DNA from 3 places in the Paenibacillus sp. FA6 genome. Region 1 is predicted to be linked to each of the others. Evidence: riboswitches for the same ligand, from Rfam matches in the RefSeq annotation. Region 1 holds a riboswitch; each other region holds the start of a gene.
What was found. Region 1 has a riboswitch for thiamine pyrophosphate ahead of ACP8HI_RS05020 (thiamine phosphate synthase). Riboswitches for the same ligand answer to the same signal wherever they lie in the genome.

Region 1 (4,848 bases):
GTGCTAATCCATCCTTCCATCGGACTACTAGCAGAAGCATAGCGCTTCTTCGGAATTCGACCCGCTTCAAATCCTAATCTCCCCGCTTCAATCGCGAGCTTCATTGCTAAAGCCATCTTCACGGGATTCTGCGCCCCTGAAACAGCGGAATTCAGCAATACGGCATCGGCTCCAAGCTCCATAGCGAAAGCCGCATCAGCAGGACTACCTATGCCTGCATCTACAATGATGGGTACCGTTGCTTGCTCGATAATAAAACTAAGATTCAATGGATTAATAATACCCTGACCCGAACCAATCGGGGACGCACCTGGCATGATGGCATGAACACCCAGTTCCTGTAATCTCTTGGCCAACAACACATCATCAGATGTATAGGGAAGAACGATAAACCCTTCCTCTAGAAGCATTTCAGAAGCTTTTAACGTCTCCAGTGGATCTGGCAACAGCGTCTTCCAATCACCAATCACTTCGACTTTAATCATATCGCACAGCCCAGATGCTCTCGCTAATTTAGCGATGCGAACAGCTTCTTCTGCCGTTGAAGCACCTGCTGTATTCGGGAGTAATGTATATCTACTAACATCTAGCATTTCCAGAAAATTAGGCTGAGTCGCCTCAAATATGTTCATCCGTCTAACCGCAAACGTTAAGATTTCTGTCTCAGATACATCAACGGCTTCCTTTTGAATCTCAAAGCTTGGGAATTTCCCTGTTCCTAATAACAATCTTGAACTAAATTCATGTGTTCCTATCTTCAACAAATTAGCCACCCCCTACAAAATGTACAATCTCAATTCGGTCTCCATCCGTCAAGCATGTTGTCTCATGATCTGATTTCTCCAAAATATGCTGGTTCCACTCAACAATAACAACTTTGCTCTCTAGCCCGAAATATACAAGTAAATCGACGACCGTCTTGCAGTTATTTGATACTTCAACCTGTTCACCATTAATTTGTAACTTCATAATAGGACACCTGCCCTTTCATTAGGAACATTCTGATGCCGATCTACCCGAAAAGCTTCTAGTGAAAGAACCTTCTCCGTCTTACCTTCGGCCCAATCTGCAACTAGCTTCCCAGTCATTGGACTAAGTAGAATACCATTACGATAATGCCCTGCCGCCACATATAGTCCCTTCAGCGACGGATGTTCACCCAAATAAGGTAAGCCATCTAATGTCTGTGGACGTAGCCCACTCCAAGCTCGCTCCCACTCTGTTTCGACGATACCCGGTAACAGTTGCTTCGCTGACTCTAATAACTTGGATATTCCCTTCAAAGTGACCTTGCGATCATAGCTATGTGCAGTTGCAGTTGCTCCAACAACGAGTCGCCCGCCTTTCTTCGGAACTAAATAACAACCATGGCTAAATATCGTAGATTGTAGCAACGGTGTGTGACTTAGAACAGAGAAACATTCCCCTTTGACCGGATAAATTGGGCATGTCAATCCAGCCTGCTCAAGAAGTGGCCCACTCCACGTTCCTGAAGCAATGATGACCTGATCAGCATGAACTGTTCCTTCACTTGTAACCACTCCAGTCATACGCCCATGTGCATAAATAAGAGATTTCACCTCAGTAAACTCCTTAATTTGTGCTCCAAGTGCTGCCGCTGCTTTGGCAAATGCGAGACATAACTCAGGCGCATCCACTTGACCATCTTCTTCAACTAGCATTGCTCCAAGCAGATCTGAAGAAATGCCCGGCTCCCGTTGCTTCACTTGCTCCAATGACAACCACTCAGCTTGTTCCCCTACTGTCTTTTGAAAAGCTAATGTACGTTGAATTTCGGTCACATCCGCTTCTGTTACTGCTACACGGAGTAGACCTTTACGCTTTAGACCAATATCTATCCCTGTTAACTCTCTTAGATCCGTAGCGAGCTTTGGGAATAACGCACGACTTGCCCGCGCCAAATCGAACATCGGTCCAACTTCGGTCATTTCAGCTTGTGCCGCAAGCATTCCCGCTGCCGCATTCGAAGCTTGACTTCCCAGACGATCACGCTCCAAGAGAATCACATTCATGCCTCTTGCGGACATATGGTAAGCAATCGAACTTCCAATCACTCCCCCACCTATAATAATGGCATCTAATTGCTTCATTCTGGTCATTGACCTCCTAAAGGTTTTTGGGTATAAACTTTAATTCCGTGTTCAAAAAGTTGACTTTTTGAACTTCCTCTAAACTATCTAATGCCTCTCGGTAGTCCTTCACCGACCTTAATGGATCATCTGCTGCGGTAATTCCCGATAGTATTGCAATTCCTGCTGCTCCAGTTGCGACAATCTGCTGCACATGGTCGGGCTTAATGCCCCCGATCGCGATAACTGGAATAGGGACTCTTTTCACAACTTCCCCTAATGCCTTCGTTCCTCTAGCTTGCTGTCCTGGCTTAGAAGCTGTTGGGAAGATATGTCCGTACACTAGATAATCAGCTCCTTGCTCACTCATCTCCACTGCCTCTTGAACATCGTGAACAGAACGTCCTATTCGCAATCTAGAAAAAGCTCTCCTCACTGCCTGCACCTCTAGGCTACGGTAGCTTAACTGGACTCCCCCAGTTCCAGCGGCATAAGCGACATCAACTCGGTCGTTTATGATCACTTTACTAAGAGGTACTCCAACTGTTCTTAAAGCCAATATCCCTGCCCAAAGGTCGGCCGCATGACTTGAGTTCTCCCTTATATGAAATGCTGTTACAAAAGGATGAATAAGTGCCGCTATCCTTGCAAAGCGTTCCAGCTCAGACTGACCATTCGAGATCACATGTAATTCTCGCGCTGACATTGTACTCCCTCCCTATTTTCCCTCAAGTCGAATCTCGGATATGATAGAACACCAAATAGGCCACCTTCTGCAATAGAAGGTGGCCTATAACTATAGTCAAAAGAATGCAGACGTATACACGCATACAAAACGATCTTAACCAAAGCTCAAGCTCACTTCCCTACGCTGGTATAATCCAGATCAGGTTCAAAGGGTTTGGAATCACACATTCCGTCTCAGCCAAATAGCACCCCTAGTGATCTAACGTATTCAATTGGATACATACTAACACAAATATTGGAATAATAGAATAACTTTTATTTATTAATTGCGTATCACTAGCTTACCTACCTTATGTCCTAGTAACACTAAAGGGAGCACGATTAACCCTGAAGGAGCGTATAACAATATTTCTTTTAGAGTAACAATGTCTTCGATTATTAATCTATAAAACAAATATCCTGAGTATGGCAAAATCACAATTAGTGCTGTTAATACCCCTGGGGTGTACAATTTCAAATATAAGGATTGTGCTAGATGAGTAAACACATGTACAAACATCAAGGCATTACAGCCTATGAATAGAACATAATGATGTTGCTCCACAGCCAGATAGGTAATGGGTATAAAAACAATGAACTCCATGAATACCGCTACCGCGAACTGAGATGATTTCACTTCTGACATGTTCTTAACTAGTTTCCGCGCAACCTTTGGTATGATCTTGTCGATTGTAGCATAATTCCTCTTCATCCAGGACTCCACAAATATGATTTCTTCAAAGTCATGGATCATAAAAACCGCTAGAAACAACCACATGAAAGATTCTATGGTTATAAATGAGTCAAGAAGTATCATTTAAAATCAACTCCCTACTACGGTATCTCTCTGCTAGCTTTCCGCCCATTCCTTAAAGATCTGTATCATCTCTTCTAAATTTCTCAATCCACCTGCACCTTCGAAATATCCATCTTTGATCCAACATCTCACCCAATCATGATCATTCCGATCAATGATAATTTCATCTAACGTTTTCCCCTCTAATTCAGTCTCAAGTAAAGGTACCGTTAATCTCCATCCGGGAGTGTCTATCGATTCAATCTTCAAAATATGAGTCTGCTCCCACTCATCATCACAATGATTCTCATACCAACCTTCTAACCATTTCAGGTTACTCATCTTCTTCCTCCTCGGTTAAACAAGTAATAATCCATAATACAAGAACAAGTAATCCCTACCACATATCGGATTAAATCAATGACTAAGAAACCTTTTCCTAATATTAATGCTCCCAATAGTGTTGATCGTATTCCAATAATCCAATCCGCCTGATACAACTGGCTGAATTCAATCGTAAAGCTAAATATTAAACTTAAATAAACAGAGATAAGCAATTTTTGCTGTACGAACAATATCCGACAACCGAAATAAATCATACTTGCCCACAAAGCATCTCCGAAATGTCGTGATACAAACAAGGGTAATACATCTGAAAATGCCCTCGAACAAATTCCTAAAGTCATTACTATAAAGAATAGGAATACGTATACTATTCTATTCTTCACTAACTTATCCAAATAACTGCTGCATATGCTCGTTTAATGGTTCATTGTCCGAGAATAAATCGGGATACTCACGCAGCATTTCTGTAAGAACCTCGGTCATCTTGACCGTGTCACATACACGTACAACCGCATCACCCAATTGTCCTAAATACATCGCACCATGCTTCACCATCACGTCCTCAACCTTCCAGAAATACTCTGACCATGACTGTCCACAATGCCTACGGGATGGTACTTCAATCACGGTTCCATCAGCCAAGACGGTTTGCAACGGTTCAGGATCATCGGTCATTCTACCTGGAATATCAACCCATTCCTCTACCCCATGCATGAAAGTATTCCTGCGCAAATCTACCCCAACAAGTAGTATGGTCGCTTGTCGATCCAACAATTTGCCCCATGCTGAACCTCTAGCACATGGTGTATCAAACACTTCATCACCCGTAGTGAATGATTCCGCTCCCTCTCCTAGGGCCGCCACGGAATGTGTGGGATGCCAAGACCGTAC
Region 2 (4,848 bases), 580 kb from region 1:
TGAGTCAACACTAACTGTATCTCCCCATAACTTCTTCGCTTCTGCTTCCAAGTTATTTAGGCCCATCTTAGTATCTATAGACCAGCCATCTGCATTGGAATAAAGCGCAATGACCTTCCCATCTTGAACGCCTATCTGAGCATACTTCGAATAATCCTGATTATAGATGTACCAGATCATATTTGTTTCTGTGGCATCTTTTCGCTTGGGTTGGCCCAGCTTTGTAATCACTCTGGTCTCAGTATCTCCGAGGCTAATGCCATTCAAACTGAGACCAGTACTCTGAATCTCTGAATCCTTCAACGTCGGGTGAACCTGTTTCAGCCTGTAAATGAACGTCTGCGCTTCTGCCCTTGACAGGACATCATTTGGGGCGAAACTTTCCAGCGAACTTCCTCCTTGCTTCCCTTGAGCAATGCCCTTATCTAGTAGAAGCTGGATAGATTTCTTCTGGGAGAGGGGTTGCCCCATAACGGCTGCAAACAACTCAGCGACTTGTCCCCGTTTCATGTTCTGATTAACCTCTCCAGATATCGGCCATTCGAGTCCTTTGGCTACGTCATAATACGGTTCATACCATGAAGTATGCGGAACTGAATCCCTGATTGCCACCTGTGGATATGCCCGTAGGACCATGACTAGAAATTCTGTTTCCGTAACGATTTGAGAAGGACGGAATGTCCCATCATCATACCCATTACTAATTCCATTGCTTTGTGACCATTTCACCATTTCGTAAGCCCAATGCGATTCTGGGACATCCACATAGGTGAGCGATTCGGCCTTAATGGCTGTACCTGTTCCTACGATCCCCAAGATGACAAGTAAGGATAGATAAACTATCCATTTCAGCTGCTTTACCCGTCTTTTTATTCCAAACCTAGTTTCTGTCATCCTATCCCTCCTCTTCTACAGTAACCTGCCTATTCTTATGTCGGAATAAGAGTGAATAATCTGAATAGTCTCATTTATAAATGACGCTTCCACCCTCTTTAAATTCGTTCGCTTTATTCAACAGACCATTTCTTATGGAATCCTGTTCCTCTTGTTCCTTCTGTCTAGTTGAATCCCGAATATCATGAGAAATCCGCATGCTACAGAACTTGGGTCCACACATGGAACAGAAATGTGCCGTCTTAGCTCCTTCCGCAGGTAGCGTCTCATCATGATACTCCAGCGCTCTCTCAGGATCGAGCGACAGGTGGAACTGATCACGCCAACGGAATTCGAACCGGGCTTTGGACAGTGCATTATCACGGTCCTGTGCTCCCTTATGCCCTTTAGCTAAATCAGCGGCATGGGCAGCTATTTTATAAGTTATAACCCCTTCCCGCACATCATTCTTGTTCGGTAATCCTAAATGTTCTTTAGGAGTAACATAGCAAAGCATGGCCGTACCAAACCAACCGATCATCGCTGCTCCTATCGCTGAAGTGATATGATCATATCCTGGTGCAATATCCGTCGTAAGAGGGCCCAATGTATAAAAGGGCGCTTCGTTACAGATTTCAAGTTGCTTATCCATATTCTCCTTGATTAAATGCATCGGTACATGTCCTGGGCCCTCAACCATCACCTGAACATCATGTTTCCAGGCAATCTTCGTCAATTCACCCAACGTTTCCAGTTCTGCAAATTGCGCTTCATCATTCGCATCGGCGATAGAACCTGGACGTAAACCATCTCCTAAGGAGAAGGAAACGTCATACATTTTCATGATTTCACAGATATCTTCGAAATGCGTATAGAGAAAGTTCTCTTGGTGATGAGCAAGACACCACGCTGCCATAATGGAGCCACCACGTGATACAATTCCAGTCATTCGATTGGCAGTCAGTGGGATGTATCGAAGCAAGACTCCTGCATGGATAGTGAAATAATCCACACCCTGCTCTGCCTGCTCAATGAGTGTATCTCGATACACTTCCCATGTTAAATCCTCTGCTTTGCCCTTTACCTTCTCTAAAGCTTGATAGATGGGTACAGTACCTATTGGAACGGGGGAATTACGAATAATCCATTCTCTCGTTGTATGAATATTGTTGCCGGTAGATAAATCCATAATATTATCCGCACCCCAACGTGTAGCCCATCTCATCTTCTCAACCTCTTCATCTATGGAGGATGACACAGCTGAGTTTCCAATATTGGCATTAATCTTCACTAAGAAATTCCGTCCAATAATCATAGGTTCACTTTCAGGATGATTAATGTTCGCAGGAATGATTGCACGACCGAGAGCTACTTCATCTCTGACAAATTCCGGTGTTACGTTTTCTCGAATCGCAATATATTCCATCTCTGCTGTAATCACGCCTTTACGAGCATAATGCATTTGGCTTACATTTCTTCCTTTTCTAGCTCGTAAGGGATCCCTCTGCAAAGCTGGAAACACCTCTTCTCGTGAGGCTTCTTTCACATTACCGTTATCTTCTGGCTTGATTGTTCGCCCTACATAAGATTCAGAATCTCCACGTTCTTTAATCCACGATAAACGATTGGGATGCAATCCAACACGAATATCGGTATGCACTTCGCTGTCGGTATAAGAACCACTAGTATCATAGACCCGAACAGGTGCATTCTCCTCTATTCCAGATATACCCGAAGTGTTGCTAAGTGTAATTTCGCGCATTGGAACGCGAATGTCTGGACGAGACCCCGTTACATACACTTTTTTACTTCCTGGAAAAGCTGATAGATTAACAGATTCTTTCTTCATTTCGCTTGTCATTTCATTTCCTCCTATAAGTAAGATGATTTGATCAAGCGGAGCAAATTCTATTCAACAAATAGAAACGGATAAGCCGTCCCTTTTCAAGGAGCTTATGTTTCCGATACCAGCGATACTTCGTATCGCCTTAAGGTCTCCGTCTCTACCGAAATATAAGAAATAGAGTATCAAGTGATACTTATACTCCCTTATATTTAGAAAAAGACTGCCTCTGAGAAAGAGGCAGTCTTAAATAGACAAATAGAACTCCATTTCCTCCGCTGGCATTACCCAGATCAGGTTTGACGGTCGATAGTTGATCACTATCCTCTCAGCCTGGCATACCAAGCTCCCGTTACGATGTAATTGTTAGTTAAAGTATAACGAAGTAACCAGATAAAGCAATAGTAATTCCCAAATAACTATCTATATCCTTACAAAAGCGGAGTTACCTCCCAAATCATCACTGTTGTTAAAATTCAAGCTGTAAATCTGCGATTTCATCAATCTGTGCGGATTCCGTAGGATCAGCCGCAATCAGAAGGTCATAAACGACCTGATCTGGGACACTGTTATTCTTCTTTAGTGCAGCCAAATACCAACGAGCAATTTCACGGTTAGTTGCATTGGTATAATCTTCGCTCAAACCAATCTGTAGCGTAGCTATAGCTGCTTCCAATTTTTCAGACATAAATTGTATTTTTCCTGTATTCAGTGCTACAGCCGGAGCAACCGTAAGCGACCTTCCTTGCAGTTCTTGAGAAGACAGAGTCTTCAAATATTCCAAATCCGCCAGTACATGCCTGTAGGCCTCAAGCCCGATATTGAAATTCGCTTGCTTGTTAACACTGTCTTGCTGTGTGTGAGCCACCTGCCCCAGATCATAAGAGCGACTGATGAGAGCGCTGTACCACTCCATCTCCCAGAGGTCTTCGCTGTTTATGATATCTGTGTAATTCTCATTGAAACCAAGCTTTAGGGTAACCGCGGCCACCACAGGCTCTCCTAACATCAGCTGTATTTTACCCGTATTCAGAGCGATGGTCGGAGTGATGGAGAACGGACGTCCCTGCATCTGCTCCGGAGGGAGTGTCTTCAAATACTCCACACCGACCACAACCTGTTCGTATGTCTCGAGCCCTGTCTTGAAATACTCCTGTTTCAGAACATCATCCTTGAGGGTATGTGCCTGGTCTCCCATCGCAAGTGAGCGTCTAATCAATATATCATACCATTCAATATCCCAGATGAACTTATTGGCATTGTCACGGTAGACCGCGTGAGCAAGGTCGCTTTGCCCTTTAAGATCGTAGTAAGCTGCTAACTGCGTCAGTAATTGCTTGTTGTAAGGCTCGTCCTTGAGGGCGCGTGTCAGCACATGAAAGGACTCTTCAAGGAACTGCTCGTCTTGAGTCTGGTTAAACACCTGCTGATTAATCGAGGATAGGTACATCGCCGACTCCGGGTGGCTCGGACGCTTATCCAAAGCTTTAACCAACGGTACCTTCAGCTCTTCGTAGGACTCACTGATACCAAACAGGTTCTTGGCTTTCACAGCGGCATTACTCGACCCGATATAGCCGATCAAGATGAACACCAGAGAGACAGTGCCGATTCCTACTACAGAGAAATATCCAAGGCGTAGCCACGTCTTATTCCAGTTCCAACTCAGTGGCTTACTATCCATGACCACCGTCATCCCAGCCAGACCGATAAAGACAAGTATTCCCATGAAGGCATAGCTCATATTGAAGTCCAGTAAGCTATGAACCAGAATCGACAAGGCTATAATCAGATAAAAGAATCCATTATCGAAATCATCCTTATCTCTTTTTACATATCCACGAATATATTTATAAAAAATAAAAAGGATAAAACTCATAAACACGATAAATCCTAGAATCCCTACTTCAATCAAGTATTGTAAGAAGAAGTTATGTACCTGCCGGCTAGTATATGGGTTGTTCTGATATTGCTCATACAGTGAGGCCCAACCTCCTCCTCCGGCACCAAGGATCGGATAATCTTTAACGACTTTTAATGCATCCTTATAAAAAGTAATCCGCTCCAACACGCTATGCTGTTGGAAGTTAATGTTCTCCAGACGTGTTCCCATGTTCGCAGGCAATATGTTT
Region 3 (4,848 bases), 590 kb from region 1:
CTTTTGTAGAAATGTCATGATTAACTTCCTCCTTAAGATGAATTAGAAATTGATGAAGGCATCTTCCGCTTTTATAGTGTCAGGTAGTAAATTGTTAGAAATGAGCCATTGATTGACGCTCTCCCATGATTCAGGTGATTGATATCCGAAAGCCTGTTCTTTCGCATCCATCAGTGGTAATAGAATCTCTAGGCTCTTCGTTTCTATTTCTTTATCTAGCGGTGAAGTCTGATCTTCATGTTCAAAAAGTATGGATAGTGCTTCCTCAGGATGCTGTTGTACGTACTGTTGTCCTTGGGCAATGGCTGTGACAAACTTCGCGAGTAACTCTTGCTTGTCTTTCAATCCCTGCTCACTAGCGACAAGGACAAGCTCATAATAATCCGGAACACCATAATCCGTAGGATTCAAAGCGACTACAGCGTGACCTTGCTTAGCAAGTATTAGTTGTTCATGATTGATGAATCCACCCATAATGGCATCAACACTGGAAGTAGCAATGGCCGGAATGAGATCATAGCCTACATCAACCAAATGAACGTCTTCAGGATCGCCCCCATCATTTCGAATCATGGTATGTACCATAGCTTCATATAAAGGAATTGAAGAGTATCCAACGGTTAAACCAGCCAGGTCTTTGGGAGATTGAACCGTTCCATTAGTAGGTACCATAAGATGATTCAATGGATGTCTCACGATAGCAGCAATAGATTTAACGGGAATATTCTCACCGCGAGCCATAAGTAATTGTGGTTGATAACTTAGGGCTAGATCGACCTTTCCAGCAGCTACTAATTTCAAAGCATCATTGGTATCGGCAGGCATTTGGATATCTAGTTCAATCCCTTGTTCCGCGAAGTATCCATTTTCTTGTGCTGTATACAGGAAAGAATGAACGGCATTCGGATACCAATCGAGCATAATGCTCAGCTTTTGAGGCTTATTCTCTACGATTGCCGTTGGCATGTCAGTTGCTTGATTCGAGTTAGACGTATTGCCACAAGCGGTCAAGGAAAAGAGTGCCAGTGCCAGTAGAACGGGGATAACTTTTTTCATACCCATATTTATATTCTTATTTATAGTCATTTCGATAAACCTCTCCTCTTTAGAAACTTGTTCTCTAATATTACGATCATCATAAATAAGGAAATCCCAAGTAAAGAAAGTAACAAGATGGATGCAAACATCTCATCCGTATGCATATTGCTCGACATTCTTCGACTATAGTAGCCTAGCCCCTTTGTACCTCCTAGCCATTCGCCAATCGTAGCTCCAACGACACAATATACGATGGAGAGTTTCAGTCCCGAGAAGAAGGAAGGTAAGGCCATAGGCATCTCAATGGTGCAGAATAGTTCCCAGCGGTTGGCTCCCATCGTCATGAGTAACTCTGCATACTCGCGATCACCCTTTTTTAGACCGTCATAGGTGCTTACTACAATCGGGAAGAATGCAGTTAGGAAGACCACCGCTACTTTACTCCAAATCGTGTAACCGAACCACATGATGAAGATAGGAGAGAGCGCGATTAAGGGGATGGTCTGACTAATAATCATGAACGGATAGAGTGCTTTCTCAAGTGGACGTGAAATATGCATACTTATAGCAAGAATAATGCCCCCACTAACAGATAATATAAAACCTAAGACAACCTCTTCTAAAGTTGCGATTAAATGCCGACTGATCAATAGATGCCCATTCTCAAATAATGCACGGGTAATCGAGGTGGGTGAGGGAATAATAAAGGAAGGTACCCATCCTAAAGAGACCACCGATTCCCAAGCTATTAGGAGTAGTGTAAAAAGAAGTGCAAACCATCCATAATCATGTGCCCAGCGTTTAAAAAGGCGTCTTCTCATGTAATCTTCGCTCCAAGTCCTGCCTCAATTGTATAAAGTGAGGGTCATAGTTCATCTCGTAGTGCCTTGGTCTAGGTAAATTAACGATGATTTCTTCTACACCTTGAGGACTGTCATGGGACATGAGGTAGATGCGATCACTTAATAAAATGGCTTCTTCCAAATCATGTGTAATGAAAAGGACAGTCTTATGTAGATCATCCCAAAGATCTAGTAACCAACGATGCATCTTTCTTTTGGTCATTGCGTCAAGGGCACCAAAGGGTTCATCTAATAACATCAGATCTTGGCCTGTTACGAGTGTTCTGAGAAAAGCGACACGTTGTCGCATCCCACCTGATAATTCATCTGGATAGGCATATGCGTATTTCCCTAGACCGAAACGATCTAATGTTAATTGAATATCTGCTGTGATCTTCTCTTTATTACGCTGATCTAGTTCACGATGAAGTTTCCGATTAAGCTCCCATGGGAGTAGACAATTGTCTAGAACGGTTCTCCAAGGCAGAAGTAAGTCCTTCTGGGGCATGTAAGCCACTGTTCCTAGACGATTCAATGTCCTTTTGCCATGTATATATATTTCTCCATCCATAGGCTCTAGCAGTCCTGCAATCAGCTTAAACAGAGTGCTTTTACCAGAACCACTAGCTCCTATAACAGAAATGAATTCACCCGTATGAACATCCATAGATAGTTCCTGAATGATTGGGGATTCGTATGTACTTGCAAAAGAGTAAGTTAAATTCTGTAGTGATAATATCGCGGTAATCGCCTCCCGTAAACAAATAAAGACCCAACCATTTCCGAAAGGAAATGAGTGGGCCAAAAAGTTCATTCAGGCAAATAAGTGAGCAAATATATGCATGAGTTGAAGATTTCGTTCCACTTCCCTCCGCTGGTATAATCCAGATCAGGTTCCAAGGGTCCGGAACATCAAGTTCCATCTCAGTCATTAGACTCCCCTAGTGAAATACAAGGTCTTATTTAATTGATAACCTATCCAATATAACACAATTTACAAATATGTATAGAGGATGTTCAAAAAGTCATCTTTTGATCACGAAGTATACCAAGAGGCGTATCCAACATCGAAGATTGAATTCAACCGGTCTTTCCGGTGCTCACGTAGGTACTGCCTACGCTCCGCTCCTCTCTCCCTTGCTTCATCCAATCTTCTCGGTGTTGAAAACCTGACTTTTTGAACTCGTATTTATAGACTCATCTCTATTGACTAAGAAAAAAAATCATGATATATTTATCATACAGAATAATTATTACTATTACTTATATAAATCATTTTACTTTGAAAGGAAGATGCTCAATGGTTAAGAAAATACATCCAAGCACAAAAATTGGATATGTGAAATTGAAAATTAGCAATTTGGAACGTTCCTTAGTATTTTATAAAGAGGTTATTGGCTTAGGAGTTTTGAATTTGACAGAGAATACGGCTGAGTTGACAGTGGATGGTAAAGAACCGTTGTTGGTTCTAGAACAAATAGAGAATGCAGTCGTTTTACCGGAAAGATCGGTTGCTGGATTGTATCACTTCGCAATTCTAGTACCTGATCGCATTTCATTAGGACTATCATTACGTAACTTGATGAAGCACAACATTAATGCGGGCCAAGGAGATCATCTAGTCAGTGAAGCATTGTATATTAGTGATCCAGACGGCAATGGTATCGAGATTTATGCGGATCGTCCAAGGGAAACATGGAAGAGAGATGCACAGGGACAATATGTGATGACGACGGATCCAGTTGATGTTGATGGGCTGCTTGCGATATCTGATGGGCAGGAGTGGAATGGCTTAGCTGAAGGAACGATTATTGGACATGTTCATTTCCATGTATCAGATTTGCAGAAGGCGGAGGAATTTTACTGTAATACTCTAGGGCTTGACGTTACCGCTCATTATGGTGCGATGGCATTATTCGTATCTGCAGGAGGGTATCATCATCATATTGGCTTAAACACATGGGCAGGAGTGGGCGCACCATCTGCACCGGCAAATGCGGTCGGATTAGATTACTTCACATGGGTTCTTCCTAATCAGGATGAACTTGATACTGTCATTGTGCAATTAAAGAATGCGGGAATTAGTGTTACTCATCGGGATGGTGGTTGGTTCGTGAAAGATCCTTCCAATATTTCAATAAAGCTGTTGAGTCAAAGTTCAGAGTGAAGTAACACTTAGGAATACGAAAAAGTCGCAAGCATGATGCTTGCGGCTTTTATAATGGCTATGTTGCATACAAATACATCAATTAATCCATGTAATATAATAGTTTTATAACCATATATAACAAAATGATTATTTCGGAACCCTAGATTGTCTGCTAGTCTTAACTCAGATGTAGACGGGGGTGCACATCCGTTTGTATCAAAAAATAGTAAAGGATGGTTATCATGAAAAAAATATTGAGTATCGTGTTAGCTGCAGGAGTAATGATTTCATTAGTAGGGTTTCAACCAGAAGTTAAAGCAGCATCGCCAATTACTGTCAGTACGACGATTATAGTTGCCGCGGGTACAACATTTGATGGTCAGGGTCAGACTTATATTGCAAATGCAAGTACACTCGGAGATGGCAGCCAAGCTGAAAATCAAAAACCGATTTTCAAATTAGAAGCGGGCGCAACGATGAAGAATGTTATCATCGGCGCTCCTGGGGCTGATGGAGTTCATTGTTATGGAAACGCTACCATTACAAATGTGACTTGGCTGGATGTTGGGGAGGATGCTTTAACACTCAAGTCTTCAGGTACGGTTAATATTACGGGTGGTGGAGCATATAAAGCATATGATAAAGTGTTTCAAATGAATGCTGCAGGTACCATTAATATTAAGAACTTTAAAGCTAACGATATTGGGAAACTAGTTCGTCAAAATGGCGGAACTGCATACGCGGTTAACATGACACTTGATAATTCGGATATTTCTAAAGTGAAGGATTCCATTTTCAGAACAGATAGCAGTACAAGCC

Region 2: another riboswitch for thiamine pyrophosphate. It lies ahead of thiC (phosphomethylpyrimidine synthase ThiC); the one in region 1 lies ahead of ACP8HI_RS05020 (thiamine phosphate synthase).
Region 3: another riboswitch for thiamine pyrophosphate. It lies ahead of ACP8HI_RS02285 (ABC transporter ATP-binding protein); the one in region 1 lies ahead of ACP8HI_RS05020 (thiamine phosphate synthase).

Annotation. Positions count from the first base shown of each region.
Region 1 covers NZ_CP188820.1:1,091,860-1,096,707, reverse strand. The annotation lists gene ACP8HI_RS05035 (thiazole synthase) at 1-764, opposite strand, end outside; gene thiS (sulfur carrier protein ThiS) at 766-969, opposite strand; gene thiO (glycine oxidase ThiO) at 966-2,111, opposite strand; gene ACP8HI_RS05020 (thiamine phosphate synthase) at 2,128-2,796, opposite strand; TPP riboswitch at 2,937-3,040, opposite strand; gene ACP8HI_RS05015 (HXXEE domain-containing protein) at 3,100-3,633, opposite strand; gene ACP8HI_RS05010 (immunity 53 family protein) at 3,667-3,954, opposite strand; gene ACP8HI_RS05005 (DUF2809 domain-containing protein) at 3,951-4,298, opposite strand; gene ACP8HI_RS05000 (AAC(3) family N-acetyltransferase) at 4,345-4,848, opposite strand, start outside.
Region 2 covers NZ_CP188820.1:1,672,528-1,677,375, reverse strand. The annotation lists gene ACP8HI_RS07725 (CAP domain-containing protein) at 1-894, opposite strand, end outside; gene thiC (phosphomethylpyrimidine synthase ThiC) at 965-2,722, opposite strand; TPP riboswitch at 2,970-3,079, opposite strand; gene ACP8HI_RS07715 (O-antigen ligase family protein) at 3,186-4,848, opposite strand, start outside.
Region 3 covers NZ_CP188820.1:498,654-503,501, forward strand. The annotation lists gene thiM (hydroxyethylthiazole kinase) at 1-18, opposite strand, end outside; gene ACP8HI_RS02275 (ABC transporter substrate-binding protein) at 43-1,086, opposite strand; gene ACP8HI_RS02280 (ABC transporter permease) at 1,083-1,859, opposite strand; gene ACP8HI_RS02285 (ABC transporter ATP-binding protein) at 1,840-2,694, opposite strand; TPP riboswitch at 2,730-2,833, opposite strand; gene ACP8HI_RS02290 (VOC family protein) at 3,181-4,047, shown strand; gene ACP8HI_RS02295 (pectate lyase) at 4,272-4,848, shown strand, end outside.